Regions from separate parts of the Mesorhizobium sp. 2RAF45 genome, predicted to be linked through region 2. Evidence: predicted binding sites of a transcription regulator. Region 2 holds the regulator's gene; each other region holds the start of a gene.
The links. The regulator PhoB, encoded in region 2, activates phosphate uptake and scavenging genes when phosphate is short. The targets are predictions, from matches to a motif close to TGTCATNNANCTGTCAT.
Positions count from the first base shown of each region.

Region 1 (7,436 bases), on a different contig from region 2:
TGGCGGTAGCGCGCCTCGTCCTCGGTCTCGTCGATGCCGAAGGCCGCGAAGGATTTGGCCGTCCAGTCGACCAATTCATGCGCATGGGTGAACGAGCGCGAGCGCAAACGGGCGAGTTCCTCGGACGCCGAGATCAACGGATCGGCCTTCTGCTCGGCCTCGTCGAGCAGCGAATAGAGGAAGCCTTCGCGCACGCCGAGCGCCGAGACGATGATCTTCGACGGCTGCATCGCCGCCATGATCTCCTGCAGCACGATGGCGCCATAGGGCAGCAGCGAGCGGCGGTTCTTCGAGACGCCCTCGATCCCCTTGACCTTCTCGATCTCGGCCTTGGCCACCTGCTTGAGAAAATTCGTCGCGCTGTCGGCCGACATCTCGTAGTGGTGCATGACGCCAAGCGGGTAGTTGGTCATCTCCATGTGCAGGCGGGCGAGGTTTCGCCAGGTGCCGCCGACGGCGTAGAAGGGCCGGCCCTGCCCGCCTTTCAACAGCTTCGCGCGCGCCAGTTCGTCGCGCGCGATCTTCTGTGCCTGGGCAAGCGAGTTCTTCGCCATGTCCTGCAGGCGCAGGCCGCCGAGCGGCAGCGTTATGCCGTCGCCGATCGCCTCGCCATTGACGTCGACCAGTTCGAGACTGCCGCCGCCCAGATCGCCGGCGATGCCATTGGCCGGGTGGAAGCCGGAGATGACGCCGAGCGCCGAATAGTAGGCTTCCTGGCGGCCGCTGATCACGCGGATCTCGGTCTTGAGGACCTCTTCGGCGCGATGGATGAAATCGGGACCGTTGATCGCCTCGCGCGCGGCTGCCGTGGCCAAGACATACATATGCTCGGCGCCCGCCTGATCGGACAGCGCGCGAAAGCGGCGGAACTCTTCCATCGAGCGGGTCACCGCCTCGGGGTCGAGTTTTCCGGTCGAAACGATGCCACGGCCAAGACCGGCGAGCATCTTTTCGTTGAACAGCATGGTCGGCGAGCGCGCCAGCCCCTCATAGACGACGAGGCGGATCGAATTCGACCCGATGTCGATGATGGATAGCGGTCGGCGGTCCTGCAGCCGGCCCTGGGAATCAGACAGCATCAGGTGGACGCTGCAGCGTTCTTCTTGCGGCGCTTGAACTGCGCAATGCGCTTGGGCGCGTGCGACTTCAGCGCGTCACCCCGTCCCGACAGGCTCGGATTGGTCATGAAATATTCCTGCGCGTTGAACGGTTCCTCGCCCTCCTCAAGCACCACGCGCCGGGAGGTTCCATCAGCCAATACGTCGAAACTTTGCTGATTGTCCATGATATTGCCCAGCATGATCTGGCCCAAAACCTGTTCATGCACAGTTGGATTGGTGATCGGCACCATGGTCTCGACGCGACGGTCGAGATTGCGCGGCATCAGGTCGGCGGAGGAGATATAGACGATCGCCTCGTCTGAGGGCAGGCCATAGCCATTGCCAAAACAATAGATGCGGCTGTGTTCGAGGAAGCGGCCGACGATCGACTTGACCCTGATGTTTTCCGACAGGCCCGGCACCTGCGGCCGCAGGCAGCATATGCCGCGCACGACGAGGTCGATCTCAACCCCGGCGCGGCTGGCATCATAGAGCGCGTCGATGATGATCGGGTCGACCAGCGCGTTCATCTTCATCCAGATGCGCGCCGGCTTTCCCTCCAGCGCATGGGCGACTTCGTCGGAAATGTGGTGCAGGATGCGGTTGCGCAGCGTGAATGGCGAGATAGCCAGCCGCATTTCGGCGGTCGGCTCGGCATAGCCGGTGATGAAATTGAACAGCTGGGCAACGTCGCGGGCGATCGTCGGATCGGTGGTGAAGAAGGACAGGTCGGTGTAGATACGCGCGGTGACCGGATGGTAGTTGCCGGTGCCCAGATGCACGTAGTTGCGCAGCTTGCCGTCCTCGCGCCGCACCACCAGCGACATTTTCGCGTGGGTCTTCAATTCGAGGAATCCGAACACGACCTGCACGCCTGCGCGCTCGAGGTCGCGCGCCCAGCGGATGTTGGCTTCCTCGTCGAAGCGCGCCTTTAGCTCGACCAACGCGGTCACCGACTTGCCGGCTTCGGCCGCGTCGACCAGCGCGCGCACGATCGGGCTGTCGTTGGAGGTTCGGTAAAGGGTCTGCTTGATCGCCACCACTTCGGGATCGGCCATGGCCTGGCGCAGGAACTGCACGACGACGTCGAAGGATTCGTAGGGGTGGTGGACGATGATGTCCTTCTCGCGGATGGCGGCAAAACAGTCACCGCCATGCTCGCGGATGCGTTCGGGAAAGCGGGGATTGTAGGGCGTGAATTTCAGGTCGTCGCGGGGAACAGCGACGATCTCGGAGATCTGGCTGAGCGCCAGCGGACCGGTCAAGACGCTGATGCGGCTCGACGAGACGCCGAGCTCGCCGGCCACGAAATCGCGCAATTCCCCAGGCATCAGCCTGTCGAACTCGATGCGGATCACCGAGCCACGGCGCCGCCGCTTAAGCGCCGTCTCGAACAGGCGCACCAGATCTTCCGACTCTTCCTCGACCTCAATATCGCTGTCGCGGATGATACGGAATGTGCCGGAGCCCTTGACCTCGTAGCCGGGGAACAGCTTACCGATATAGAGACCGACCGCCTCCTCCAGCGGGATGAAGCGAACATGGTGCTTGCGATCGGGAAGCCGGATGAAGCGCTTCAGCGCCACCGGCAGGCGCAGAAGCGCGCTCATCTCCTCGCCATTCTTGCGGTGGCGCAGCTGCAGCGCCATCGAGAAGCCGAGGTTGGGAATGAACGGGAACGGATGCGCCGGGTCGATCGACAGCGGGGTCAGCACCGGAAACACCTGGTCCTGGAAATGCTCTTCCAGCCAGACCTTCTCGTCCTTGGTCAGCGCATCGCGCGTAATGCTCTCGATGCCTTCCTTGTTGAGCAGCACCGTCAGAGCCGAAAGGCTCTTCTGCTGATCTTCCTGCAGCCGCTCGACCTCGCGCAGCAGCTGTTCGAGCTGCTGTTCGGGGGTGCGGCCGTCGGGGCTTTTCAGCGTGATTCCTTCGCGCACCTGGCCGGCGAGGCCGGCAACGCGCACCATGAAGAATTCGTCGAGATTGGCCGCCGAGATCGACAGGAAGCGAACGCGCTCCAGCAGCGGATGGTGGGTGTTCAGCGATTCCTCGAGAACGCGACGATTGAATTGCAGCCAGGAAAACTCACGGTTGACGAAGCGATCCGGGTTGCCGCCCTCTGAACTGGCCACCTCGACATTGACGAATTCGCTCTGCACCGGCTTCAGTTCGTTCATTGTCCCTGCCCACAACCGTTCCCTTGGAGCGCCGCCAGATGGCGATGAACGCTCTAACATGCCTTCGTAAAGCGTTATCAGTCGCGGAATCGCTTGGCATCCGCGGTCACACGCTTAACCGGCTCAACTTATCCTCTGACAGGCTTTTGCGACAGTTTCATTTCATCGATCTTGCAAAGAGACCTGTTATGATCCAGATGCATGCGAGACTGCGTTAAGGAGACGACGATGGCAGGCGGTTCCATTCCCCATTTCCAGAACGATGCCGGCCATCCGGCGATCGACATCGGGGTCAAGGAATTCATGTGCACGGGCGCCAATCCGCCTTTCGACCACCCGCATGTGTTTCTCGACATGGGCGACGACAATGAAAAAGTCTGCCCCTATTGCTCGACGCTCTATCGCTACTCGCCGAAGCTGAAGGCAACGGAAACGCTGCCGGCAGGCTGCCTCTACATCGACCAGGCCGCTTGATTCTTTCCCGACGGACCTGATGGACGACCAGCGCTCCCGGCAAATCGTCATCGCCGGAGCGGGCGTCGCCGGGCTGACCGCGGCACTTGCTTTTGCCAGACGCGGCTATCCCGTGCAGGTGTTCGAGCAAGCGCCGCGCCTGGAAGCCGTAGGCGCCGGCCTCCAGCTTTCTCCCAACGCGACACGCATCCTGCGTGACCTCGGCGTGCTCGACCGGCTGCTGCCGGCGGCGGTGCGGCCGGAGGCCGTGATGCTCAAGGATGCCAGGACGTTACGCCAATTGGCGCGTGTGCCGTTAGGACAATCGGGTGAAAGCCGCTGGGGCGCTCCCTATCTCGTCGCGCACCGGGCAGATCTGCAGAGTGCGCTGATGGCGTGTGCGGCAGAGATGCCTGATATCCATCTCACGCTCGGGGCGCGCGTCGAAAAAATTGCGACTGGCAGCCGTGGTGTGACGGCGACCGTCGAGATCGGCGGCAAGACGGCAGAGGAACAGGGCTCCTTGCTGGTCGGCGCCGATGGCGTCTGGTCGTCGGTACGCGGGCTTGTCGATGCAAAAAGGATGGCATCGCCAAGAAGCCGTTTTTCGGGAGAGCTGGCCTGGCGCACCACCGTCGCGGCCGACAGCGGCGCCGGGCAAGCCTTTGCCGCGATCGGCGCGGCCGATTGCGTCACGACTTTCCTGCATCCGGGTTTCCATATGGTCGCCTATCCCGTCAGCAAGGGCGACGCCTTCAATCTCGTCGCGTTCACCAAAGGCGAGCGCATCGCCGAGGGGTGGTCCGGCCGTGCCGATCCCGGCATCCTCGCCGCCGCCATGCGCGGCACCGCGCCAGGACTCGTGAAGCTGGTGGAGCAGGCCGGCCCGTGGCTGACCTGGCCGCTGCATACCGTGGAGCAGAAGCAGCCCTGGACAATGCCAGCCGGCATCGCGCTGATCGGCGATGCCGCGCATGCGATGACGCCGTTCGCTGCACAGGGCGCGGCAATGGCGATCGAGGATGCAGCGACGCTCGCCACTCTGGTCACCGACTTTCCCGCCGATCCGCGACAGAGCCTCACCATCTGGGAAAATCTGCGGCGGCCGCGCGTGGAGAGGGTCCTCAAGCGCGGTGCGCTCAACCGGCTTGCCTGGCACGCCCGAGGTCCGGTGGCACTGGCCCGCAATGTGGTGCTGGCGGCATGGCCGGCGGAGAAGCTCGCCGCCGACCTCGACTGGCTTTATGGCTGGGAGGAGCAGAGGGTCGTCAGGCGGTAGGACGTCGACTCTGATCTAGTCGCATGGTTCAAGGGGCGCGCGCCCGATGGTCGCGGTTATCAAAGCGCGATCAATAAGGCATTGCGCGAATATGTGATGAAGCAGGACCGTAAAGCCGATTAGCTAATTATACAGCCGCAACGACCATCCCAGCGACACCGGCAACGGGTTCCACCAGCCGGTCCGCAGGCCGGCGGTGCGCAACGCGGCGGCGGTCCAAGTGTTGCAGCCGACCAGTGCGTTGAAATGACCGTTCGCCTCGTAGAAGCGGTCGAAGCTGGAGTAGGCCGCATTCTCGATGACGATCGGGCCGCCAGGCCCCTGCTGAAAACTGGCTGCGATAAAATCAAGCAAGGCCGTGAACTGATCATCACCAATGTCGAAGCCGGCGACATCGGGATGCGGTTCGACGATAGCGCCGGCGACATCGACATGCATGACCGAGGCGTCGAGGGTCAGCGCCTTCATCACCGGAACGGCCTTGAGCTCGGACCACGTCGGTGTTTCCAGATAGAAGGCGCGGCCGCCCCAGCCGAAGACGATGTAGCGCACCTCGGGCGCATCTGACGGCAGCCCGGCGTCCACCAGGAAGTGGAAGCGCTTGCGTACGGCGTCGTCCACTGGAATGGCGATATCGGTATGGATCGGGTTCTCCAGCACCAGTATATGCCGCGTGCCCTCGCCCGCCGACGCCGCCGGCCAGAGCGGGCGCGGCACCAGCGTGCCGAGGGTCGCCGCAAGCACGATCGCGGCCAGCACCATGGAGAGGAAACGCAGGACTTTTCTCATCGATGACGCCCCCGCCGCCAATCGCATCACCCGATCCACAAGCAAAGAGCCCGGCCGCGTTGCGGCCGGGCTCTTGCGCTCGGTTTGGACCCGCTCAGTGCAGGATCTGGCTGAGGAACAATTTCGTGCGCTCGTGGCGTGGGTGGTCGAAGAACTCGGCCGGCGTGTTCTGCTCGACGATCTGGCCCTGATCCATGAAGATCACCCGGTTGGCGACTTTTCGCGCAAAGCCCATTTCGTGGGTGACGCACAGCATGGTCATGCCTTCCTCGGCCAGACCAACCATGGTCTCCAGCACTTCCTTGATCATTTCCGGGTCGAGCGCCGAGGTCGGCTCATCGAACAGCATGATGCGAGGGTTCATGCACAGCGAACGCGCGATGGCCACGCGCTGCTGCTGGCCGCCAGATAGCTGGCCGGGATATTTGTTGGCCTGCTCGGGGATTTTCACGCGCTTGAGGAAATGCATGGCGATTTCCTCGGCCTGTTTCTTCGGTGTCTTGCGCACCCAGATCGGCGCAAGCGTGCAGTTCTCTAGGATGGTCAGATGCGGGAACAGGTTGAAGTGCTGGAACACCATGCCGACCTCGCGGCGCACCTCGTCGATCTTTTTCAGATCGTTGGTCAACTCCTTGCCATCGACGATGATCTTGCCCTTCTGATGCTCTTCCAGCCGGTTGATGCAGCGGATCATCGTCGATTTGCCGGAGCCCGACGGGCCGCAGATGACGATGCGTTCGCCGCGCATCACTTTGAGGTTGATGTCCTTCAGCACATGGAACTCGCCATACCATTTGTGCATGGCGATGATGTCGATGGCGACATCGGTGGTCGAGATGTGCATCTTGGCGGCGTTGACCTTGATCTCTTCCGCGCTGACGGCGTTTTCGGTGGCCATGACGGGTCCCCTTATTCTTTTGTTAGCGTTTGTGGCCGGTGTCGAGCCGGCGTTCGGTGTACATTGAATAGCGCGACATGCCGAAGCAGAACAGCCAAAAGACAAAGGCGGCGAAGACGAGACCGGATTTGGCGGTCTGAGCCGTTGCCCAGTTGGCGTCGGAAAAATTCTGCTTCACGATACCGAGCAGGTCGAACATCGAGATGATGAGGACCAGGCTGGTGTCCTTGAACATGCCGATGAAGGTGTTGACGATGCCGGGAATGACAAGCTTCAGCGCCTGCGGCAGCACGATCAGTCCCATCTTCTGCCAGTAACCGAGGCCGAGCGAATCGGCCCCCTCATACTGGCCTTTCGGAATAGCCTGCAGCCCGCCGCGCACCACTTCGGCCATGTAGGCGGCGGCAAACAGCGACACGCCAATCAGCGCCCGCAAATATTTGTCGAAGGTGACGCCGGCCGGCAGGAACAGCGGCAGCATGACGCTGACGAAGAACAGAACGGTAATCAGCGGGATGCCGCGCACGGCTTCGATGAAGACCACGCACAACATCTTGACGATGGGCATCTTGGAGCGCCGGCCGAGCGCCAGCACGGTTCCCAGCGGCAGCGACACCGCGATGCCGACGAAGGAAAGGCTCAGTGTGATCAGCAGCCCGCCCCAGCGCGAGGTTTCGACATGCGGCAGGCCGAATACGCCGCCGACCAGCAGGAAGAACGAGACGATCGGCAGTACC
Region 1 covers NZ_JBFRGG010000004.1:24,491-31,926, reverse strand. Annotated here, with positions in the region: gene ppx (exopolyphosphatase) at 1-1,079, opposite strand, end outside; gene AB4Z43_RS13090 (RNA degradosome polyphosphate kinase) at 1,079-3,280, opposite strand; gene AB4Z43_RS13085 (zinc-finger domain-containing protein) at 3,509-3,754, shown strand; gene AB4Z43_RS13080 (FAD-dependent monooxygenase) at 3,774-5,012, shown strand; partial or broken gene AB4Z43_RS13075 (hypothetical protein) at 5,028-5,135, shown strand; gene AB4Z43_RS13070 (TIGR02117 family protein) at 5,136-5,801, opposite strand; gene AB4Z43_RS13065 (amino acid ABC transporter ATP-binding protein) at 5,896-6,645, opposite strand; gene AB4Z43_RS13060 (amino acid ABC transporter permease) at 6,722-7,436, opposite strand, start outside.
Region 1: AB4Z43_RS13090 (RNA degradosome polyphosphate kinase) is a predicted target of PhoB. The motif match lies at 3,429-3,445, and genes of this name have one in related genera.

Region 2 (7,436 bases):
GCAGTCATCGACTATGCCGGCCAGGTGATATCGGAGGAACAGCGCCGGCTGGACACGCTGACCATGTCGCGCGAGGCGCTGATCGGCGAGTGCGTGGCCATAGTGCGGCGGCGCCTCGACGATCCCGACATCGACGTACGCAGCGTCGCCCGCATCGCGCTGGCGATCCAGGGCATCACCGACACCGAGGCCCGGGCGATGCTGTGGTCGCCGATCACACCGCAGACCGACATCGCCTTCGCAGACATACTCGAAGCCGAGTTCGGTATCCCCGCCACCATGGAAAACGACTGCAACATGATGGCGGTGGCGCTGCGCTGGCGCGATCCCGAGCGCTACCGTGACGACTTCATCGCCATCCTGCTTTCGCACGGCATCGGCATGGGGCTGGTGCTGAAGGGCGAGTTGTTCACTGGCACCCATTCCTCAGGCGGCGAATTCGGCCACATGATCCACCGGCCGGGCGGCGCGCTCTGCCGCTGCGGGCGGCGCGGCTGTGTCGAGGCCTATGCCGGCAATTACGCCATCTGGCGCAACGCCAGGCAGCTCGGCGAGGACACCGAGCCGGTGGCCGATGTCAGCGACGCGCAGATGCGGGCGCTGGCCGCGACGGCACGGGAACGGGACGGGCCCGAGCGCGAAGCCTACCGCAGGGCCGGGGAGGCACTCGGCTACGGCCTCGGCAGCCTGTTTGCGCTGATCGATCCCGCGCCCGTCGCCATGGTCGGCGTCAGCGCCGCTGCCTTCGACCTGATCGAGCCGGCATTGCGCGAGGCCATCGCCCAGACCGCCGGCGGCCAGCACTCGAAATCGATCTCCTTCGACACCGAGCCGAACGAACTGCCGCTGATCCGCGAAGGCTGTGCCATGCGCGCGCTGACCTTCGTCGACCAGGAGATTTTCGCGCCCGGCGTGCAAACGAAAGCAGGCCCTGCCGCGAAGAAAAACGTCGCCTGAGTCAGGTTGTGCTCAATCCTCGCGGATCGCGTAGCCCGCCCCACGGATGGTGCGGATGACATCCGGCATGCGGCCATTGTTGACCGCCTTGCGCAACCGGCCGACATGCACGTCCACGGTGCGCTCGTCGATGTAGATCGTCTCGCCCCAGACATTGTCGAGCAGTTGGCTGCGCGAGAACACGCGCCCGGGGTGCCGCATCATGAATTCGAGCAGGCGGAATTCGGTCGGCCCGAGCCGGATCTCGCTCTTCTTGCGGTAGACCCGGTGCGATTCACGGTCGAGCACGATATCGCCGACCTTGAGCACGCTGGACAGCACTTCCGGCTTGGCGCGGCGCAGCAGCGCCTTGACGCGGGCCATGAATTCCGGCGTCGAGAACGGCTTGACCAGATAGTCGTCGGCGCCGGTGGAGAGCCCACGTACACGGTCGCTTTCCTCGCCCCGGGCGGTCAGCATGATGATCGGCAGCCGCTCGGTCTCGGGCCGCATTCGCAGGCGCCGGCAGAGTTCGATGCCGGACACCGCCGGCACCATCCAGTCGAGCACAAGGAGGTCGGGCACGTTCTCCTGCAGGCGGATTTCGGCTTCGTCGCCGCGGGTCACCACCTCGACCTGGTAACCCTCCGATTCCAGATTGTAGCGGAGGAGCACGCCGAGCGGCTCCTCGTCCTCCACCACCATGATGCGTGGTGCGATCATCGATTGATTACCCCTGCGCTCAGGCCGCCGGCGCCGACATCGCCGTCTCGTCCTGTTTTGGACGGTTGGCGGGCAGTTGCGTGCCGGTCAGGACATAGTACGCATTCTCGGCGATGTTGGTCACATGGTCGCCGATGCGTTCGAGATTCTTGGCGCAAAACAACAGATGCGTGCAAGCCGTGATGTTGCGCGGGTCTTCCATCATATAGGTCAGCAATTCGCGGAAGACGGAGGTGTATTTGACGTCGATGCGCTCGTCGTCGGCGCGCAGCATCGCCAGTGCCGCGGCATCGCGCGCCGCATACTCCTCGATCACACCCTGCACCTGGATCAACACCAGCTGCGCCATGGCGTCGATGGAATGCGACAGGTCGCGCGGCGTGGCGCTGAGGCCGACAGTGCCGACGCGCTTGGCGATGTTCTTGGCAAGGTCGCCAATGCGTTCGAGGTCGCCGGCCATGCGGATCGAGCCGACGACATGGCGCAGGTCGTCGGCCATCGGCTGGCGCTTGGCGATCAGCGTGATGGCGCGGTCGTCGAGTTCGCGCTGGCGCGCATCCATGATGGCGTCGTCGGAGACGACGCGCTGAGCGAGAGCATTGTCGGAGTTCAGCAGTGCCTTGGTGGCGCCGCCGACCATCGAGCCGGCGAGATCGCCCATGTCGCTGATCAGCCTGCTGATCTGTCCGAGATCCTCGTCGAAGGCTGCGACTGTGTGTTCGGCCATGATCCTGGTCCTCGTATGCGTGCGATCAGCCGAAGCGGCCGGTGATGTAGTCTTGCGTGCGCTTCTCGCGAGGCGACGTGAAGATCTTCTCGGTGCGGTCGAACTCGACCAGTTCGCCCAGATACATGAAGGCGGTCTGCTTCGAGACGCGCGCCGCCTGCTGCATGTTGTGGGTGACGATGACGATCGTGTAGTCGGCCTGCAGCTCGTCGATCAGCTCCTCAATCTTGGCGGTCGACAGCGGGTCAAGCGCCGAGGCCGGCTCGTCGAGCAGGATCACCTCCGGCTTCACCGCCACGGTGCGGGCGATGCACAGCCGCTGCTGCTGGCCGCCCGACAGGCTGAGGCCGCTGGCATTGAGCTTATCCTTGACCTCGGTCCACAGCGCCGCGCGCTTGAGCGCCTGCTCGACACGGCCGTCCATCTCGGCCTTGCTGATCTTCTCGTAGAGCCTGACGCCGAAAGCGATGTTCTCGTAGATCGACATCGGGAACGGCGTCGGCTTCTGGAACACCATGCCGATCTTGGTGCGCAGCAGGTTGAGATCCTGCGAACGGTCGAGGATGTTCTGGCCGTCGAGCAGCACCTGGCCCTCCGCGGTCTGCTTGGGATAAAGCTCGTAGATGCGGTTGAAGACGCGCAGCAGCGTCGACTTTCCGCAACCCGACGGGCCGATGAAGGCGGTGACGCTGCGCTCGGGCAGCGACAGCGTGATATCCTTCAGCGCCTTCGACTGGCCGTAGTAGAAGTTGAGGTTCTTGACCTCGATCTTGGCCTTGGTCACCGCCTCGGCGGCGATCGTCATGTCTGGAGACAACATCTGGCTCATTTGTCCTCTCTGCGTCCGGTCAGGCTGCGCGCAAAGATGCTGAGCGCGAGAACCGTCAATGTGATTATGAGTGCACCGGTCCAGGCCAGCTGCTGCCATTCCTCATAGGGGCTGAGAGCGAACTGGAAGATGGTGACAGGCAGGCTGGCCATCGGCGCGTTGAGATTGCTCGACCAGAACTGGTTGTTCAGCGCCGTGAAAAGAAGCGGTGCGGTCTCGCCGGAGATGCGGGCGATGGCCAGCAATATGCCGGTGACGATGCCCGAAAGCGCGGCGCGATAGGCAACCGAGCGGATGACCACCCAGCGCGGCGCGCCGATCGCGGTGCCGGCTTCGCGCAAGGCGTTGGGCACCAGGTTGAGCATGTCCTCGGTGGTGCGCACGACGACGGGGATGACCAGGATGGCGAGTGCTACGGCACCGGCGATCGCCGAGAAATGGCCCATCGGCCGCACCATAAGCTCATAGACGAACAGGCCGATGATGATCGACGGCGCCGACAGCAGGATGTCGTTGATGAAGCGCACCACCGTGGTGAGCTTCGAGAAGCGGCCATATTCGGCCATATAGGTACCGGCCAGCACGCCGATCGGCGTGCCGACGATGATGCCGATGATGGTCATCACGATGCTGCCGTAGATGGCGTTGAGCAGGCCGCCGGCGTCGCCGGGCGGTGGCGTCATTTCCGTGAAGACCGAGAGGGAGACGCCGGCCAGGCCCTTGTAGAGCAAGGCGCCAAGGATCAGCGCCAGCCAGGCAAGGCCTATGCCGGCAGAGATGACGCACAGCGTCATCATCACGCCATTCTTGCGCTTGCGGCTTTGGTGAAGCGATGCGGCTGTCGACATCGGTCAGGCTCCCGTGCGGGCGTCGATGCGCATCAGCATGTAGCGGGCGATGGCAAGGATCAGGAAGGTGATAACGAACAGGATAAGGCCGAGCGCGACCAGCGAGGAGGTGTAGAGATCGCCGACCGCTTCGGTGAATTCGTTGGCGATGGTCGCCGAGATGGTCGTTGCCGGCGCAAACAGCGACGTCGAGATGCGGTGCGCGTTGCCGATGACGAAGGTCACCGCCATCGTTTCACCGAGCGCGCGGCCGAGAGCGAGCATGATGCCGCCCATGATGCCGATGCGAGTGTAGGGAATGACGACCCGGCGCGTGACCTCCCAGGTCGTGCAGCCGATGCCATAGGCCGATTCCTTGAGCACCGACGGCACCGTATCGAAGACGTCCTTGGTGATCGAGGTGATGAACGGCAGGATCATGATGGCCAGGATCATCGCCGAGGTCAGCAGGCCGATGCCATAAGGAGGGCCCGCGAACAGGCCGTTGAGGCCGGGAATGCCGTGGAACACGCTGATGATGAAGGGCTGCACCGTCGTCTGCAGGAACGGCGCCAGCACGAACAGGCCCCAGATGCCGTAGATGATCGAAGGGATGCCGGCCAGCAGTTCAACCGCCATGCCGATCGGACGCCGCAGCGGGCGTGGGCAAAGCTCGGTGAGGAAGATTGCAATGCCGATACCGAGCGGCACGGCGATCAGGATGGCGATGGCCGAGGTAATGATGGTGCCGTAGATCGGTGCCAGGGCGCCGAACTTCTCCGTCACCGGGTTCCAGCTTTCGCTGGTCAGAAAGGAAAAGCCGAAGGTCGACAGGGCTTGCCAGGAACCGGCAAACAGCGAGATCGCAACGCCGCCGAGCAGAACCAGCACCAATATCGCGGCGGCGCGGGTTGTCGCATGGAAGATTGCGTCGGTCAGCGCGAACCGTCGAACGGTGGCATCGCGCGAACTTCTAACGGCTGGCAAGGCTTCCTGGACAGCGCTCATGTCAAGCTCGGCTCTTTCAGTTGAAGGAAAAGGAGCGCCGCGGGCGCGGCGCTCCTTTGGAGGATGTTACTCGCCAACGTAGACGGGCTTGCCGCCGGCCTGGATGTCGGCCTTCCACGAAGCCTTGATCAGGTCGACGACGCTGTCGGGGATCGAGACATAGTCGAGCGCCTTGGCGGTTTCCTTGCCGTCCTTGTAGGCCCAGGCAAAGAACTTCAGGGCTTCGCCAGTGGCAGCGGCATCATCCGGAGCCTTGTGGATCAGGACCCAGGTCGAGGCCGCGATCGGCCAGGTGGTGTCGCCGGGCTCGTTGGTGATGATGACGTTGAAGTTCTTGGCGCCCTTGAAGTCCGCATTCGAAGCGGCCGCGCCGAAGGATTCGAGCGACGGCTCGACGACCTTGCCGGCTGCATTCAGCATCTTGGAATAGGACAGGTTGTTCTGCTTGGCATAGGCATATTCGACGTAGCCGATGCCGCCGTCCGTCTGCTTGACGGTGTTGGCAACGCCTTCGCTGCCCTTGGCGCCGACGCCCGTCGGCCATTCGACGGCGGTGTCCGAACCGACCTTGTCCTTCCAGTCGGGCGAGAGCTTCACCAGATAGTTGGTGAAGTTGAAGGTGGTGCCCGAACCGTCCGAACGATGCACGACGGCGATCGCGGTCGACGGCAGGGTGAGGCCGGGGTTCAGCGCCTTGATCGCGGCATCGTCCCAGGTGGTGATGGCGCCGAGATAGATCTGGGCGAGCGTCTTGCCGTCGAGGACGAGTTCGCCCGGCTTGACGCCGGTCAGGTTGACGATCGGCACGATGCCGCCCATCACCATCGGGAACTGCACGAGGCCGTTCTTTTCCAGATCGGCGTCGGACATCGGCTTGTCGGTGGCGCCGAAGGTCACGGTCTTGGCGATGACCTGCTTGATGCCGCCGCCCGAACCGATCGACTGATAGTTGAGGCCGATGCCGGTGTCCTTCTTGTAGGTGTCGGCCCACTTGGCGAACACCGGATAGATGAAGGTCGAACCAGCGCCGGAAAGGTCAGCTGCGATGGCTGCGGAAAGGGTGAAGGTAGACGCTGTAGCCATTGCGATCGCAACGGCCGCCGAGCGGATGAAATGTCTCATGTGGCCTGCTCCTGTTCGGAAGATGGTCTCTCGGCGCCATTGCTAACCAGCGCCCGCTGAGGCCAATAGCCTTGGATTATTACAGTCGCATGACAGTTTCGTGTCAGCCCGGTAACGCGTCGCCGGCACTGCAAAAAGCAGTCGCGTCGGATGGCCGTGGCCTGATCCGAGTTTGCGCCCGGAATCAGGGACTTGAGCCATCCACCGGCCGGAGCCGCCGCCGGATTCGACGGGGCTTTGTCGGATGAAGAAAATCCGGACGGGAGCGCGTTGCTCAAGGCCAGAGCGTGTCATGGCCGGGCCATCGCCAAAAACAGGTCCGTTGGGGTAGGTTGACGCTGTTTGTTGCCGGCGGTCGCTGCTCCCGCCCGTAACTGCAAGGGCGGAATTCGATTTTGCCATTGTCCCGGGTCGGCACCGCCTTTGGTATGGTGCGATCGCACCATAGGCATTGCACGCAGGGGTAGCAGCAGAATCCGCGATTGATTCCCTCGGCTTGGCTCTTGGAACCGGGCGACGCCCTGCTATCCCGCGTTGCGCTGGACCTGGCGCCCGGCGCCGAGCCAGCGCTCGACTTTCTCCAGCAGGGCCCTGGGGCTGATCGGCTTGGGCAGATAGTCGTCCATGCCCGCCTCCAGGCAGCGTTCGCGATCGCCCTTGAGCGCATGCGCGGTCACGCCAACGATCGGCACATGCATGCCTGTTTCCTGCTCCATCTGGCGGATGGCGGCGGTCGCCTCGAGCCCGCTCATCTCCGGCATCGAGACATCCATCAGGATCATGCACGGATTGAGCTTGCCGAATGCGTCGAGCGCCTTACGGCCATTGCCGACGATCTCGAAACTATGGCCGGTCTCGCCAAGGATCTGGGTGAAGACCATCTGGTTCACCTCATTGTCCTCGGCCACCAGTATGTCCAGCCTGTGTCCATCACCGCCAGTGGCGGGCAGCCGGGGCCGAACCGGCGGCGGCTGCAATTGCGCGCGTTGTTCGGACAGCGCCAGCGGCTGCGGCTGGGGAGCATCAGGCCTTTCGGCTGCAAGCGGCTGGATGGCCTGGCTGTCCGTGGCGTGGCGATGGCGCTGGATGGTCGCCACCAGCGTCTCCAGGAGCACCGAGGAGCGTGCCGGCTTGATCAGCTGGGCATCGATGCCGAGATCGCGGTAGCTTGTGTTGGCGAGCGACTGGTCGACCGAGGTCAGCATGATGATGGGCGTGTCCGCGAGGCCTTCGGTGCTGCGCACGATGCGCGCCATTTCGGCGC
Region 2 covers NZ_JBFRGG010000012.1:108,490-115,925, reverse strand. Annotated here, with positions in the region: gene AB4Z43_RS25795 (ROK family protein) at 1-957, shown strand, start outside; gene phoB (phosphate regulon transcriptional regulator PhoB) at 970-1,659, opposite strand; gene phoU (phosphate signaling complex protein PhoU) at 1,679-2,386, opposite strand; gene pstB (phosphate ABC transporter ATP-binding protein PstB) at 2,412-3,215, opposite strand; gene pstA (phosphate ABC transporter permease PstA) at 3,212-4,063, opposite strand; gene pstC (phosphate ABC transporter permease subunit PstC) at 4,067-5,050, opposite strand; gene pstS (phosphate ABC transporter substrate-binding protein PstS) at 5,117-6,172, opposite strand; gene AB4Z43_RS25760 (PAS domain-containing protein) at 6,697-7,436, opposite strand, start outside.

Region 3 (7,436 bases), on a different contig from region 2:
CGCCAGTTCTCGGACAGCCGGGCGATTTCGTCGAGGAATACCGTCCGCTTGTCTTCCTCGAACGAAAAGCCCTTCTTCAAGAGCCAGCGCTCGGAATAGCGCACGGTCTCGTTGCGCTTGCCGGAAAAGTCATGCTCGGGCAGGGCGAGGCGGGTGTCGATGCCCAGCCGGTTGACCTTGTAGCCGAGCCCGGCCAGCACGCGCGCGGTCTCCTCGCCAACCTGCACGAACCACGGGTCGCCGGCGGTCTCGACGAAGCGCCTGATATAGTCGGGCCGCCGGGCCGGCGCCGCCACCGGGTCGCCAAGCGCGAAATGATGCTTCATCTTGGTGCCGAAGGCGATGTAGCCGTCGGCGTCGCCAAAATAGGAAAGCTTGCGCTGTACGGCAGTCGAATAGGCGAGCGAGAAGTCGCCATGGCGACGGACCATCGCCAGGCGTTCGACATGCGTCAATGCCTGGCGCTCGACCCTGGGCGAGGCACCCTCGAGGATTTTGTCGAAATAGATCCGCAAGGAGGGCATGGTCCGGATTCCGCGTGCCGTCTGTGGCGCGACGTGCCTTTCGGCACGCCAGACGCACCACGGCGCCTTGATTTTTCACGGGAAGCCGAAATCGCTTCGGTTTCGAATTCCTGCGTCGGTAACGAGATCCGCCAGCCCCTCGGAACTCGAATCAATCACATTGCCGCGACCTGATTATCGCCGATGCCGCTGATATGCCATATAGGGCTGCATGGTTTCGGACGGAAGCGGGGCATTCCGTTCCATGTCGTTGGTTTAGCCGCATTTGCGCGACGGGAGTTGTTTGCGCCCTGGCGGCGCAAGGCACTTGAGCGCACCGATCCGCTGTTGGGTTTGCGCGCGATCAAACGGTTACAGCGTCCTGCGAGCTTGTAGGGCGGGCGGTTGAATGGATTTTGAGAGCGAATGGCAGATACGACAACCAGATCGAAGGTGGAGCAGGTGGCGGCGATCGAGCCGGCGATTGTCATTGGCGCCGGCGCCGCCGGACTGGCTGTCGCGCAGGCCCTGATCAAGGCCGACGTGCCGGTGGCGATCCTGGAACAGGAGAGCCGGCTGGCCGAACCCTGGCATCGGCGGCACCAGCAGCTGCATCTCAACACCCATCGCGATCTCTCGGCGCTGCCCGGCCTTTCCTTTCCCGGGGGTACGCCAGCCTTTCCACCCAAGAGCGTCGTCATCCGCCATATGAACGATTTCCGCGAGGCGAACCAGTTGCCTGTGGAGTTCGGCGTTGCCGTCGAGACCCTCGTGTTCAAGGGCGACCATTGGCTGGTGCGCACCAGCGCCGGCTCGCGTCTGGCGCGTCATGTCATCGTCGCCACCGGTCGTGACAAGGAGCCCTTCACGCCGCAGTGGGTGGGCATGCAGGCCTTCGCGGGCCGGATCATCCATTCGGCGGATTTTGGCGACGCCAAGTCCTATGCCGGCAAGAAGGTGCTGGTCGTCGGCGCCGGCAATTCGGGCTTCGATGCCCTCAATCATCTGGCCGGCGTGGATACGGCTTCTCTCTGGCTGTCGGCCCGTAATGGCCCCGCGCTTCTGCCCAAGCGGATCGGCAAGATCGCCGTGCACCGGCTTTCGCCGCTCATGGCGCGCTTGCCGCTGCGCGTTGCCGATGCGGTGATGGCCGCGACGCAGCGGCTGGTTTTCGGCGATCTCACCAAATTCGGCATGCCGCCCGCGCCGTCGGGCGGCGCCAGCCGCCTGGCCTCGGACTACACCGCGATTGCTGCGGATGACGGTGCCGTCGACGCCATAAAGTCTGGCAAGATTACCGTGGTGCCGGCGATACGGGAATTCACCCGCGATGGCGTGATCCTGGCCAATGGTCGCCTGATCGATCCCGATATCGTCATTGCCGCCACGGGCTACCGCACCGGGCTGGAGCGCATGGTCGGCGATCTCGGCGTGCTCGACGGCAAGGGTGTCCCGCTCTTCAACGGCGGTGAAGCCGACCCGAAACTGCCCGGCCTGTGGTTCACCGGTATGCGGCCGAGCATTCGTGGCTGCTTCGCCAATGCCGCCATTTTGGGCAAGGCGATCGCCAGGCGGATCGCCGGCGCGGGCCGCTAGCGCAATTCCGGGAAGTGTGAGCGCTTTCCCTTGGGAATTGCGTCGAAACAAAGAGCTCTAGCGACCTGACGCCTCACGCCGATTTCGGCTCGAGCCGGCGGAAGCCGACGGCTTGCATCAGCATCTCCTCGTCGACCATGCCGGCATTGTGCAGCGCGAGCAGGGTGAGCGCGATCTCGCGTGCTTCCGGCGAATCGGGCTGAGCTGTGCGCCGCAGGCAGACTTCGTCAAAGACGCGCTGCAGCCTGGCGATGTCGCCGGGCTTGAGCAGGCCCCGGTCATAGACTGACTTCGACATGGTGGCGGGCTCCAGGAAACGACCCAATGCATCTCGCCCAAAAGCGGCTCCGGTTTTGGGAGTACGACATGCACAAGACAAAGACCTAACGCGCGTCGCACGAATCCGTTTCGACGCGCGTTAGGGCGCCACCAGTAAATTGCCGATCTTTCCCGAGGCTTGAACCTTGGCGATTGGCGGAAACATCCATCGACGTTGGGGAGGCGGTCCGGCACGCAGCGCTCGGTCAAATCCCCTGCGTGCTCCAGCCGCCTGATTATCACACCGCGATCTTGCCGCCGCCTTGCCTGGTGATGGCGACGACCGACGGCCGCACCGGCATTTCGGACTTGAAGTCCGGCCAGCGCGTCGATGGATCCTCATAGTAGGACGGCCGGCCGAAGCCTTCCCAATCCTCGCCGCCATCGCCCGGATGCTGGACGGCAACGAAGGCGGTCCGGTCGTCGGGCGCAAACAGCGGGCCGCACATTTCCGCGCCGATCGGCACGCGGAAGAACAGTTTTGAAGTTGCCCGCGCAGCCCCCTCGGTGTCGACCGCCCACAAGCCATCGGTGCGGCCGGTGGCCTTCGGGCCCTGGCCGTCGGTAGCGACCCACAGGCGCCCGGCCGAATCGACCGCGCAATTGTCGGGCATGCCGAACCAGCCATGGGCCGTCGTCGCCGTCGAGAAGGTGGCGCCGACATCGGCAACCGACGGATCGCCGCATTTCAAAAGCACTTCCCATTTGCCCTTGGCGGCGGTGAAATCACCGTCGGTCTCGGTGATCTCGATAATGTGGCCGAAGGCATTCTCGGCGCGCGGATTGGCGGCATCGACCTGGTCGGCCTTGCGCTTCGAATTGTTGGTCAGCATGACATAGACCTTGCCGTTGACACCATTGGGCTGGATGTCCTCGGGCCGGTCCATCTTGGTGGCGCCAAGCAGATCGGCGGCGCGCCGCGTCTCGATCAGCACGTCGGCCTGGCTGCCAAAGCCGTTTTCCGCCGTCAGCGGCCCCTGGCCGAAGACGATCGGCAGCCAGTCGACCGTGCCGTCCTCGGCGAATTTGGCGACATGCAGCGTGCCCTCGTCGAGCAGGTCCTTGTTGGCGGCATGGTCGTTGGCGGTGAACGTGCCCTTGGTGACGAATTTGTAGACATAGTCGAAGCGCTCGTCGTCGCCGAGATAGAAGACGACGCGACCGTCCTTGGCGACAATGGACTCGGCGCCCTCATGCTTGAAGCGGCCCATGGCGGTGCGCTTCCTCGGCGTCGAATTCGGATCGTTGACGTCGACCTCGACGATCCAGCCGAAGCGATTGGGTTCGTGCGGCTCCTTGGCGAGGTTGAAGCGGTCGTAATGCGCGCCCCATTCATAGGCACCTTCCGGAATGCCGAGCCGCTTGTAGTTGGCGGCTTCCTTGTGGCCCTCGGGCAATTCGCCGGAGAAATAGCCGTGGATGTTCTCCTCGGCCATCACATAGGTGCCCCAAGGGGTGACGCCGCCGGCGCAATTGTTGAAAGTGCCGAACACTTTCGTGCCGGACGGGTCGGCATTGGTCTTGACGCGGTCGTGGCCGGCGACCGGGCCCGACAGCGCCATTTCGGTGGTGGCGGTGATGCGGCGGTTGAGCTTGCCGTCCCGCACCACTTGCCATTTGCCTGACACCTTGCGGATTTCGACGATGGTGCCGCCATGCGCCGCCATCTCGACATCGACCTGCTCCTTCGAGAGCGGCGCGACCTCGGCCTTCTTCTTCCCGTCCTTCTCGACGATCGAGACGATGCCCGGAAACATCAGATGCGGGTTGGTGTATTCGTGGTTGACGACGAGCAGGCCGTGCTCGGCCGAGCCGTCGATCGCGATGTAGCCGACATAGTCGTTGTTGTAGCCAAACTGTCTGGCCTGCGCCTCGGCCGACTGTTTCGTCGGGTCGAACTGCGGCGAATCGGCAAACAACGGATCGCCCCAGCGCAACAGCACGTCGGCGTCGTAGCCCGGCGCGACATGATGCTTGTCGTCTATCCCGGCCTCGAGCTCGTCGAATTTGAAGGCGGAGCCTTCCGCGGCGCGGGCATCGTCGGCGGCGATCATGGCCAGCGGGCCGACGGTCGCGGCGATCGCCGAGACGGCGAGCGATCCCTTCAGGAATCCCCGGCGCGAGAACCGCGCGGCGATGATCTCGCCCATGGTGCGGTTGTCGGTGGGGTTGGTGGCCGGTCCTTCGTTTTCCTCGAGCAGGCTGGTGCGGAATCGGGCGTCGGGAGAGCGATGTTCGGTCACGAAGGGCCTCTGGCTTTGGAGTGGCTGGATCTTTTTTGTCGCCTTTCGACCCCTACAGCCAACTGATCACATTTTCGTGACATCATACCTGCTCCGCCGCTCCACGCGAGGTGGTTGTCACCGTGACATCGGACTTTAGTCCAACCTTGCGCTTGCAAAAGTCCTGGAGGACAAACGCAACGGTCGGAGGTCGCTTCCGGCCAATACATCTTTCGGCGATGTTGCTGGTTGCAACCTTGGGGGTGGGCGCGCCGGCTCAATCGACGGAGATCAGGATGCACGGATCGATCACGGCCCGGTGCCGCCGGCTGACGCTCGTTTCGGCGGCTGCTCTGGCGCTGACCATCATTCCCTATCGAATTGCCCTGCACGGCTCCGCCCCCGGAATCGACGCCGCATCAGCACAGGCCGCCAATGGCGGCAATGGTGGCGGCAACGGTGGCGGTGGCAATGGCGGCAACGGCGGCGGCGGCGGTGGCAACGGCGGTAATGGCGGCAACAGCGGCGGCGGTAACGGTGGCAACAGCGGCGGCGGTAACGGCGGTAACAGCAGCGGCGGTAACGGCGGTAACAGCAGCGGCGGTAACGGCGGCAACAGCAGCGGCGGTAACAGCGGCAACAGCAGCGGCGGTAACAGCGGCAACGGAAATGGAAACGGCGGCAATTCCGGAACGGATGGCAGTGGTGACAACTCGGCATCCGGCAAGGGACAGAGCGACAAAGGCGTCAGCCATGTCAACGCCGCGACCGGTGACAAGGTCTCGGTGAGCGGCAACAACATCACGGTCACACATCCCGACGGCATCACCGAAAAGATCGAAAACGGCCGTTTCAAAATGAAGGATGCGCTGGGTCGCACGATCATCGACCGCCGGGCCACGCCGGCCGATGTCAGCCGTCTAAAGGCCTTGTGAAACTGGCTAGCAGGCAACGGCCGGTTTCACACGTCACCTCCGCCGCCCCCGGCGGAGGTGATCTTCCCTTGTCCGGCCCTTGCGCGGGTCCGCAATGGCCTGACTGTTTGTTTTGCCGCGATTCCCAAGGGAAAAGCGCCATGCGCTTTGCCCGGGAAACCCGTTTCACACTTTTCCTGGAATTGCTCTAAGAGCGGTTTCTGTCCCGGTCGCGGAACTCGCGCACCATGAGAGCCGCTTCCGTGCGGTTTCGCACATTGAGTTTGGACAGCACCCCGGTCATGTGGTGCTTGACCGTCTTCTCCTGCAGCTCCAGGCGCAAGGCAACCTCCTTGTTGCTGAGCCCCTCCGCCACCAGCCGCAGGATTTCCGTCTGCCGTTCAGTCAGTTGCCGCAACCGGTCCGCCACGCCGTTGGCAGGTTGCGGGGACTGGAGATCGGAAAGCAGCCGTGCCGACAGCGTCGGCGTAAGGTAGCCCTCGCCGGCAGCCACATTGCGCAGGATGTCGGCGAGCGCGCGCGATCCGACGCCCTTGAGGATATAGCCCTGCACGCCTGCGTTCAGCGCCGTGGTTACATCGGCATTGGTCTCCGAAACCGTGAGCATGACGATCTTCTGGGCAGGATGGTCGGCGAGGATGCTGACAACCGCGGACAGGCCGCCGCCCGGCATGGAGATGTCGAGCAGCAATATGTCAGGCTGCACCGTCGAGGCGATGCGTTCGGCATCCTGCGCTGTCGCGCCTTCGCCGACGATCTCGAAACCTCCGATCTCCGACAGGCTGCGCGTCACGCCTTCGCGAAACAGCGGATGATCGTCGACAATAGCGATGCGGATAGCGCCAATCATGCTTGCTCCTCGATCGAAAGACTGATCACCAATCGCGTGCCTTGCGCTCCGGTCAAGGTCTCGAACTGGCCGCCAATGCTTTCGACCCGCTCCCTGAGGCCGGCGAGCCCCAACCCGTCGACCCGCGCCGGATCAAAACCCGGCCCGCCGTCCGACACTTCGACAAAAAGCCTGCCATTCTTCATCCCGGCCCGCACCGTCTGATCCTTGGCCCGCCCGTGGCGATAGGCATTGTTCAGCCCTTCCTGCACGAAACGATAGATGCTGATCTTTTCGGAAGTGCCGAGCTCAGGCAAATGCCTGGGTAGCGTGAGCAGCACGGACGTTCCCGTCCGGTGCTGATGTTCGTCGACCGCCATCCGCAATATGTCCGTTGCCGCGGCAGTTTCGATCTGCGGCAAGACGAGACCGGTGCAGATACCGCGAATTTCGCGCATCGCATCCTCCAGCGTCTTGCGGATCATCGCGACCTCGGTCGCGCGGTTTTCGCCCCAATGGCCGTCGCCGGAGAATACCGGGCTGTCCATGCGCAGCGCCGCCAGGGCCACGAGTTGCGCCGGTCCGTCATGCAGGTCGGCACCGATCCGGCGCAAATATCGTTCGTTGAGCGCGGTGGCGCGGCGGGACGCCCTCTGCACACGCTGCCGCAAGGCGCTGTTTTGCGTCACCAGGCCTTGCAACTCCGACACCTGGCGGCGCAGCGCCCCGCGCTGATCGTCGATGGTGCGGCTGGCGCGCAGCACGATGCTCGACAGGAGCAGAAAAGCCGTCAGGGTGGTGCCGGCCACGATCAGCCAGCTCGACAGCAGGGCAGAGGCCAGCGTGGCCTTGAAATCAGTGGCGACCTCGAAGAATTCGGTGACGGCCACCACCTCGCCCGACCAGGGTTCGCGCACGGGATTGTAGATCTCCAGCAATGGCACGCCCGCGGCCTGCTCCTTGCTTTCGGTTTCGTCGAACGTATCGAATTGGGCGGTGACGTTGCCCTGAAAGGCGGACCGCAGATCGTCGG
Region 3 covers NZ_JBFRGG010000003.1:51,695-59,130, forward strand. Annotated here, with positions in the region: gene AB4Z43_RS09660 (phosphatidylglycerol lysyltransferase domain-containing protein) at 1-524, opposite strand, end outside; gene AB4Z43_RS09665 (flavin-containing monooxygenase) at 930-2,099, shown strand; gene AB4Z43_RS09670 (hypothetical protein) at 2,173-2,397, opposite strand; gene AB4Z43_RS09675 (PhoX family protein) at 2,657-4,660, opposite strand; gene AB4Z43_RS09680 (hypothetical protein) at 4,936-5,574, shown strand; gene AB4Z43_RS09685 (response regulator) at 5,762-6,424, opposite strand; gene AB4Z43_RS09690 (sensor histidine kinase) at 6,421-7,436, opposite strand, start outside.
Region 3: AB4Z43_RS09675 (PhoX family protein) is a predicted target of PhoB. The motif match lies at 4,726-4,742, and genes of this name have one in related genera.

Region 4 (7,436 bases), on a different contig from region 2:
CCTATGGTGGTCTGGCGTGGTGATCTCAACAATCCGATCAGGACACGGTTTCTGCAAGCGGTGCGCGACCTGCCATTCTGCGATGCCGGCTCGCACAAGCCGAACGCACCGGCCGAATACGCCAAGCCCTTTCTCAGCATCAGCCAGCACCAGCGCTACCGCTACATCGTCTCGCTGGAGGGCAATGACGTGGCGACCAACCTCAAATGGATCTTGAACTCGAAGTCGCTTTGCCTGATGCCGCCACCGACATACGAGACATGGTTTGCGGAGCGGCAGCTCGAGGCCAATGTCCACTATGTGCCGCTCGATCCGGATTTTGCCGATCTCAGCGAAAAGGTGCGCTATTTCGAACGGCATCCGGCGCAGGCCGAGCGCATCATCGCCGCAGCCAACGCCTATTGCCGGAAATTCTCCAATGAGCGGGACGAGCAGGCGATCTCCCTGCTCGTGCTCTACAAATATTTCGTGCTCAGCGGCCAGATCGAACCCGATCCCGAACTGTGGCGCTTCATCCAGGGCTAGCGCCTCCGCCTGGTGGTCAGATCACGCTACGGTCGAGAACCATGTCGGCGGGGCCGAAGCGATCCTTTGCCGTCAGTTGCTGGTGCCAATAGGGGTAGAGCACGGGCGGCCGGCTGACCGCGTCGAGGCGCTGGCGTTCCTCAGGGCTGAGCGCCAGGCTTGCGGCAGCGAGATTGTCCTTGAGCTGGGCATCGTTGCGGGCGCCGATCACCAGCGAGGAGACGGCGGGGCGGCCGAGCAGCCAGGCCAGCGCCACCTGAGCGGCCGATACGCCGCGAGCCTTGCCGATCTCGACCAGCACATCGACGATCCGCCAGAGCCGGTCCTCGTCGCGGATCGGCGGCTCGGACCAGCCAGCGAGTTGCCGTGCGGTCGGGCTGTCGCGGTGGTATTTGCCGGACAGCAGGCCGCCGGCGAGCGGGCTCCAGACCAGCGCGCCCAGTCCCTGGTCGACCGAGATCGGCAGCAGTTCATATTCCGCCTCTCGCGCCTCCAGCGTGTAGTGGATTTGCTGGGTGACGAAGCGCTGCTGGTGGCGGCTGTCGCTGATCGAGAGCGCCTTCGTCACCTGCCAGCCGGACCAGTTGGAGCAGCCTATATAGCGCACCTTGCCCTGGTTGACCAAAGTGTCGAGCGCCGCGACCGTTTCCTCGACCGGGGTAAGCCCGTCCCACTGGTGGACGAAATGGATGTCGATGACGTCGGTCCTCAGCCGCTTCAGGCTCTTCTCGCATTCGCGGATCAGATGGTGGCGCGACAGGCCTTCGTCGTTCGGTCCGCTGCCGATCCGCATGCGCGCCTTGGAGGCGATGAGCACGTCGTTCCTGCGCTTGCCGCCGAGCGCTTCGCCGATGATCTCCTCCGACAGGCCGTTCGAATAGACATTGGCGGTGTCGATGAGGTTGATGCCGGCGTCGATGCACATGTCGATCATGCGCCTGGCTTCGGCAAGATCGCTGTTGCCGACCGCGGCGAAAGGCCCGGTGCCGCCGAAGGTCATGGTGCCCAAAGTCAGTGTCGAAACCTTAAGGCCCGAACGGCCAAGGGTGCGGTATTCCATGTCAGTCCTCGCGATTGTGTTGAATGGCGGCGGGGCCAAGGGGGAGCCCGGAATGCGACCGTGGATTTGTAGGACAATTCGGGCGGCTTGTCGCCATGCCATGGCGATGGATCGATTGGACATGGTAGACACCCCGGCTGTCGCTATCGCGCCCGGGCTGCAATAAAACCGTCACTGCCGGTCTATATTGAAGTCGGCTCAGGTGTTCCCTTTCCAGGTCGCCAGCCAGCAATTTGGGCGCCGTACGGGAACCGACAGGGCTTGCAAGCGGAGCAGTGCAAATGACTGAGCTAAGACAGAATTCTCCCGCCAAGGACTGGCTCGAAGCCGAGCTCGCCGACACGCTCGACGAAGACTATGAGCTCGAAATGTCGGAGCCGGCGCTGTCGATGGAGATCGCCAAGATCTACAAGAACGCGCATCCGCCTTCGATCGACCGCATGCAATATTTTCGCGACCTGATCACGCTGCAGTCCGAATTGATCAAGCTGCAGTCCTGGGTCGCCTACCACAAGAAGAAGCTGGTGGTGATTTTCGAGGGCCGTGACTCCGCCGGCAAGGGCGGCGTCATCAAGCGCATAACCCAGCGGCTCAACCCGCGCATCTGCCGTGTCGTGGCGCTGCCGGCGCCGACCGAACGCGAGAAGTCGCAATGGTACTTCCAGCGCTATGTTCCGCATCTGCCGGCGGGCGGCGAGATCGTGCTGTTCGACCGCTCCTGGTACAACCGCTCCGGTGTCGAGCGAGTGATGGGCTTTGCCGATGCCGGCCAGGTTGAGGAATTTTTCCGCGACGTCCCCGAATTCGAGCGGATGCTGGTGCGCTCGGGCATCACCGTGGTCAAATACTGGTTCTCGATCACCGACGAGGAGCAGCAGATGCGCTTCCTGATGCGCATCCATGACCCGATGAAGCAGTGGAAACTGTCGCCGATGGATCTGCAATCGCGCGTGCGCTGGGAGCAGTACACCAAGGCCAAGGAAGAGACCTTCGCCCGCACCAATATTCCCGAGGCGCCCTGGTTCATCGTCGAGGGCAATGACAAGAAGCGGGCGCGGCTGAACTGCATCGATCATCTGCTCAAGCAGATGCCGTATGAAGAGGTCCCGCACGAGGAGATCACGCTGCCGGAACGCGTCTTCAATCCCGAATACGAGCGCCAGACGCTGCCGCGTGAGCTTTACGTGCCGGAGAAGTATTGAGCGCCTTTTCATTCTCCCCGTGTCACGGGAAGGTGAGGAGTGGTCTGCGCAGCAGACGAAAAGCCAACTGTTTGGCTTTTCGAACAACGAACGCCGAAGGGCGGCGCTGGCGTTGATGAATTTATTGCCATCGGACGCTCTAACCTCCAAACGTCGGCGCCGCCACTCATTGCCCTGCCGGGCATTTCTCCCCGTGGAACGGGGAGAAAGTGGCTAACCCCGCTTGATCACCACATGCGTGGCAAGCGCCGTCGCCACCTGCTCGGTGCATTGATAGCCGAGCTTCAACATATCCAGGCCGGCGAAGAGGTGCTCGCCCTTGCCAAGCAGCACCGGCGAGATTGCCAGATGCATCTCGTCGATCAAGCTCTCCTGCAGATATTGCCGGATGGTGGCGACGCCGCCACCGATCCGCACATCCTTGCCGCCAGCCGCCGCCTTCGCCTGCTCGAGCGCCGAATGGATGCCGTCGGTCACAAAATAAAAGGTCGTCCCGCCTTCCATCGTGATGGGTGCCCGCGCGTGGTGCGTCAGCACGAAAGTCGGCACGTGGTAGGGAGGGTTGTCGCCCCACCAGCCTTTCCAGTTGTCGTCAGGCCATTCGCCGCGGATCGGCCCGAACATGTTGCGGCCGAGAATCCAAGCGCTGACATTTTCGAAACTGCGCTCCGCGAACCCATCGTTTACATCGGCGGTGCCGCCATCTTTTCCGAGCACCATCTTGCGGAAGGTGCGGGTGTCGACAAACCACTTGTGCAAGGATTCCCCGCCGATGCCGAGCGGATTTTGCAGATCTTGAGCGGGACCGGCGCCATAGCCGTCGAGCGATAGGGTGAATGCGTTGACACGCAGCTTGGACATGAAAGCCTCCTCGATAACCAGTTGTATTTTGCAATCGGTTGTTGTTTAGCAAACCGGTTGCGAATTGCAAGCGCTATTTTCTAAGGCGAAAAGACACATACCCGGATCTCGCCGCCAAGCGGTGTCCCTATTGTTTCGTGATGATCGGTTCGGATGACAACCGGCCGTTGGGACGGCCGCCGATCGCCCAACCATGAAAAGGATCAGAAGCATCCTCTGGAGGCGTCCGCCATACCTTCGGGCGAGGTGCGGCTGCCGGCCGCCTCCGGCCGTGCGGCTATCATGCCGCGGCTGCCGGTTTTTGTCTGCTGGAATTCGAAAGAACCGCCGACCGGTCGAAAGACTGGTGACGTCTACTGAAAGGCTTTGCCGGGGAGGCCGGTCTACCCCTTCAGCATTTCGGCCACTTCGGGCGCGAAATAGGTCAGGATGCCGTCGCAGCCGGCGCGCTTGAAGGCGAGCAGCGATTCCAGCATCGCCTTCTCGCCGTCGATCCAGCCATTGGCGCCCGCCGCCTTGATCATCGAATATTCGCCCGACACCTGGTAGGCGAAGGTCGGCATCTGGAACTCGTCCTTCAGCCGGCGGATGATGTCGAGATAGGGCAGGCCGGGCTTGACCATCAGCATGTCGGCGCCCTCGGCAATGTCCTGTTCGGCCTCGCGCACCGCCTCGTCCGAATTGGCGTGGTCGATATAATAGGTCTTCTTGTCGCCCTTGAGCAGGCCGGCGGTGCCGACCGCCTCGCGATAGGGGCCGTAGAAGGCCGAGGCGAACTTCGTCGCATAGGACATGATCGCGACGTCCTGAAAGCCGTTGGCATCGAGCGCGTCGCGGATGGCGCCGATGCGGCCGTCCATCATGTCGGATGGCGCGATGATGTCGGCGCCGGCCGCTGCCTGGATGACGGCCGCCGCCGCGACCTGTTCGACCGTTTCGTCGTTGACGATGATGCCGTCGCGCAGGATGCCGTCATGGCCGTGGCTAGTGAACGGGTCGAGCGCGGCGTCGGTGATGATGCCGATCCCGGGCACCGCGTCCTTGATCGCACGGGTGGCGCGGTTGATGATGTTTTCCGGATCGAGAATGTGCGAGCCGGTCTGGTCGCGCAGGGCCAGTTCGACATTGGGGAAGGTGGCGAGTGCCGGAATGCCGAGCTTGGCCGCGCGTTCGGCCTCCTTGACGGCAAGATCGACCGACAGGCGGAAGACACCCGGCATGGCGGCGATCGGCTCGCGTACGTTCCTGCCCTCGACAACGAAGATCGGCCAGATCAGGTCGTCGACCGAAAGCCGGTTCTCCTGTACCAGGCGGCGCGACCAGTCGGCCTTGCGCATGCGGCGCAGACGGCGGCTGCCGGTCACGTCGTCGACGCTACGCGCGCCGGCTGGCTTTGTCGGGGTGAATTTGTTCATGGCCAATACTCCGGATCAGCGGGTTTTACCACGAGCCCTTGCCGCTGACCAATGCGACACGATTGTGCCAGGCCGAAGTCGCCAATCTCCGCCTTGTAGGCAGATGCTCGGCAAAGCAGAGATGGGCGCGTCCCGCCATATCTATCCGGTCAGGGCTGGCCATTACCCGAAAGAATCTGCGCAGCGCCTCCGATTGCCACGCGGAACGCCTCGTCGAAGCTGACGCCACGCACCTGCCAGCGATAGGTCTTGCCGTGATCGGCGAGGCGCCAATCGGCGATCCAGCCGAGATCCTTGTCGCTCCAGACGATGCTGCCGGCGAGCGCTTGCGCGCCACCGGCCTGTTTGGCCAGCAGATCCAGCCTTGCCATGTCGTCGGTGCGCAGCCCTTTTTCGTCCAGCTCGGCCAGCTGTACCGCCTTCGGAAATACGACATGCATCAATAGCGGATCGGTGGCATTGACGAAAGACTCGCGCATCGTCTTGCCACGCTCTTCCTCGGCGCTGAGCGCGAAATGCCTCGCGCCCTGTTCGACGGTGAGAAAGACGGCGAGCGTTGGCCGCTCGCCAAGCCAGGGCTTGCTGCCGAGCTGCGCGAGCAGCTTGTCGACCGTGGTGGGCTTGTAGAGACAGGTCAGATCATGCGGCCGGTCATGCGTGCCTTGCTCGTCATGGATCGGAATGCCCTCCAGCCGGTCGTGGTAGCGGAAGGCGTCGACAAAATCGCCGGCCTTGTCGCGCAGAGCCGCCATTTCGGGTTTCTCCAGCAGGCGTTGATCGCCTGAAACCCTGACCAGGACCCGGTCCAGGCAATCCTTGAAGCCTATCCGGCGGTTCACCTCGCCCTGGCCGGTGACGATGGTCCGAGACTGGTAGAGATCGTCGGTCGTGATGGCGAATGCAGCACGCGGTGCAAAGCCGGTTGTCACAAGTACGACCGTCAAAAGCACGGCACGAAGAAATCCGGGCATGGCCAACTGTTCTCCGACGCCGTCTGCGCGCGATATCGGCGCGTCGCTTGCAACGGCGGCGATCTTCGTAGCATCGGCCGGCGCCAGTCGCCAAGACCACGGTGCACAGGCTGCTGCCATTGACGCACCCATGCGGCGCCTTTAGCACTTCAGTCCCGCAGGCGCGGGGGAGGGATTCTCTGGCGATGGATTTTGATGGAGGCGACGAAATTCGCTTCGAGCGCTCGGGCAGGGCCGGTGTCGTCACGCTGACGCGGCCGCAGGCGCTCAATGCCGTCACCCATCGCATGGTCGGGGCGCTGGGCAAGGCCCTGCATGCCTGGGAGTGCGACGATGGCGTGGACGTCGTCCTGGTCAAGGCCGAGGGCAGGGCGTTTTCGGCCGGAGGCGACATCCTGCACATTTATGAAGCCGGCCGGGCTGGAAAGCCGCCGGTCGAGTTCTTCGCCGACGAGTATAGGCTCAACGCCCACATCAACAGCTTCAAGAAACCCTATGTGGCGCTCATCGACGGCATCGTCATGGGCGGCGGCGTCGGCATTTCCTTTCACGGCTCGCACCGGGTGATGACCGAGAATGCCCAGTTCGCCATGCCGGAGGTCGGCATCGGCTTTTTCCCGGATGTCGGCGCCAGTCATTTGCTGCCCGACCTTGGTGGCTCCTTCGGCATGTACCTGGCCCTGACCGGCAACCGCATCCGCTATGGCGATGCGCTGTGGTCGGGGCTGGCCACCCACACCATCAAGGCCGAGGACCAGGCCAGCTTTCTTGATCGGCTGGTGCTGACCGGCGATCCGGAATCGGTGCTGCGCGGTTTCTTCGTCCCGGCAAAGCGGGAGACCGACAGGGCGGCGCTGGAAGCGATCTCTCGCCATTTCGCTCAGCCGTCGCTGCAGGATGTCATCGACAGTCTTGACCGCGCGGCGGGCACCGACGAATTCGCGGCCAAGACGCTGGCGACGATGCGCACGCGCTCGCCCACCAGCCTTCGCGTCGCCTGGCGGCAGATCAGCGCCGGGCAGACCTTGTCGATGGACGAGTGCATGAAGATGGAGTTCCGCATCCTCAACCGCATGGTTGCAGGCCACGATTTCTACGAAGGCATCCGCGCCGCCATCATCGACAAGGGGTCGAAGCCGCAATGGCGGCCGGCAACGCTCGACGCGGTCGGCGAGGCGGATGTCGAGGCCTATTTCGCCCCGCTCGGCGAACGGGAACTCCTGCTATGAGCGAGGTGACGTCGAGACGCGTCGTGCTGCAGCCCTCGACGGTCGAGGTGATCTTCGCCTGGTTCCAGCGCGTCATCGCCGGCTACTGCCTGCTGTTCGGCATCCTGTACTGGATCAAGCTGATCGGCTTCTATCCCGGCCCGCTGTGGCGCTTCGACCTGATGCCGGTGCAT
Region 4 covers NZ_JBFRGG010000004.1:224,304-231,739, forward strand. Annotated here, with positions in the region: gene AB4Z43_RS14030 (glycosyl transferase family 90) at 1-525, shown strand, start outside; gene AB4Z43_RS14035 (aldo/keto reductase) at 542-1,585, opposite strand; gene ppk2 (polyphosphate kinase 2) at 1,867-2,787, shown strand; gene AB4Z43_RS14045 (dihydrofolate reductase family protein) at 3,001-3,648, opposite strand; gene hemB (porphobilinogen synthase) at 4,032-5,063, opposite strand; gene AB4Z43_RS14055 (DUF2066 domain-containing protein) at 5,213-6,034, opposite strand; gene AB4Z43_RS14060 (enoyl-CoA hydratase/isomerase family protein) at 6,220-7,263, shown strand; gene AB4Z43_RS14065 (DUF6163 family protein) at 7,260-7,436, shown strand, end outside.
Region 4: ppk2 (polyphosphate kinase 2) is a predicted target of PhoB. The motif match lies at 1,744-1,760, and genes of this name have one in related genera.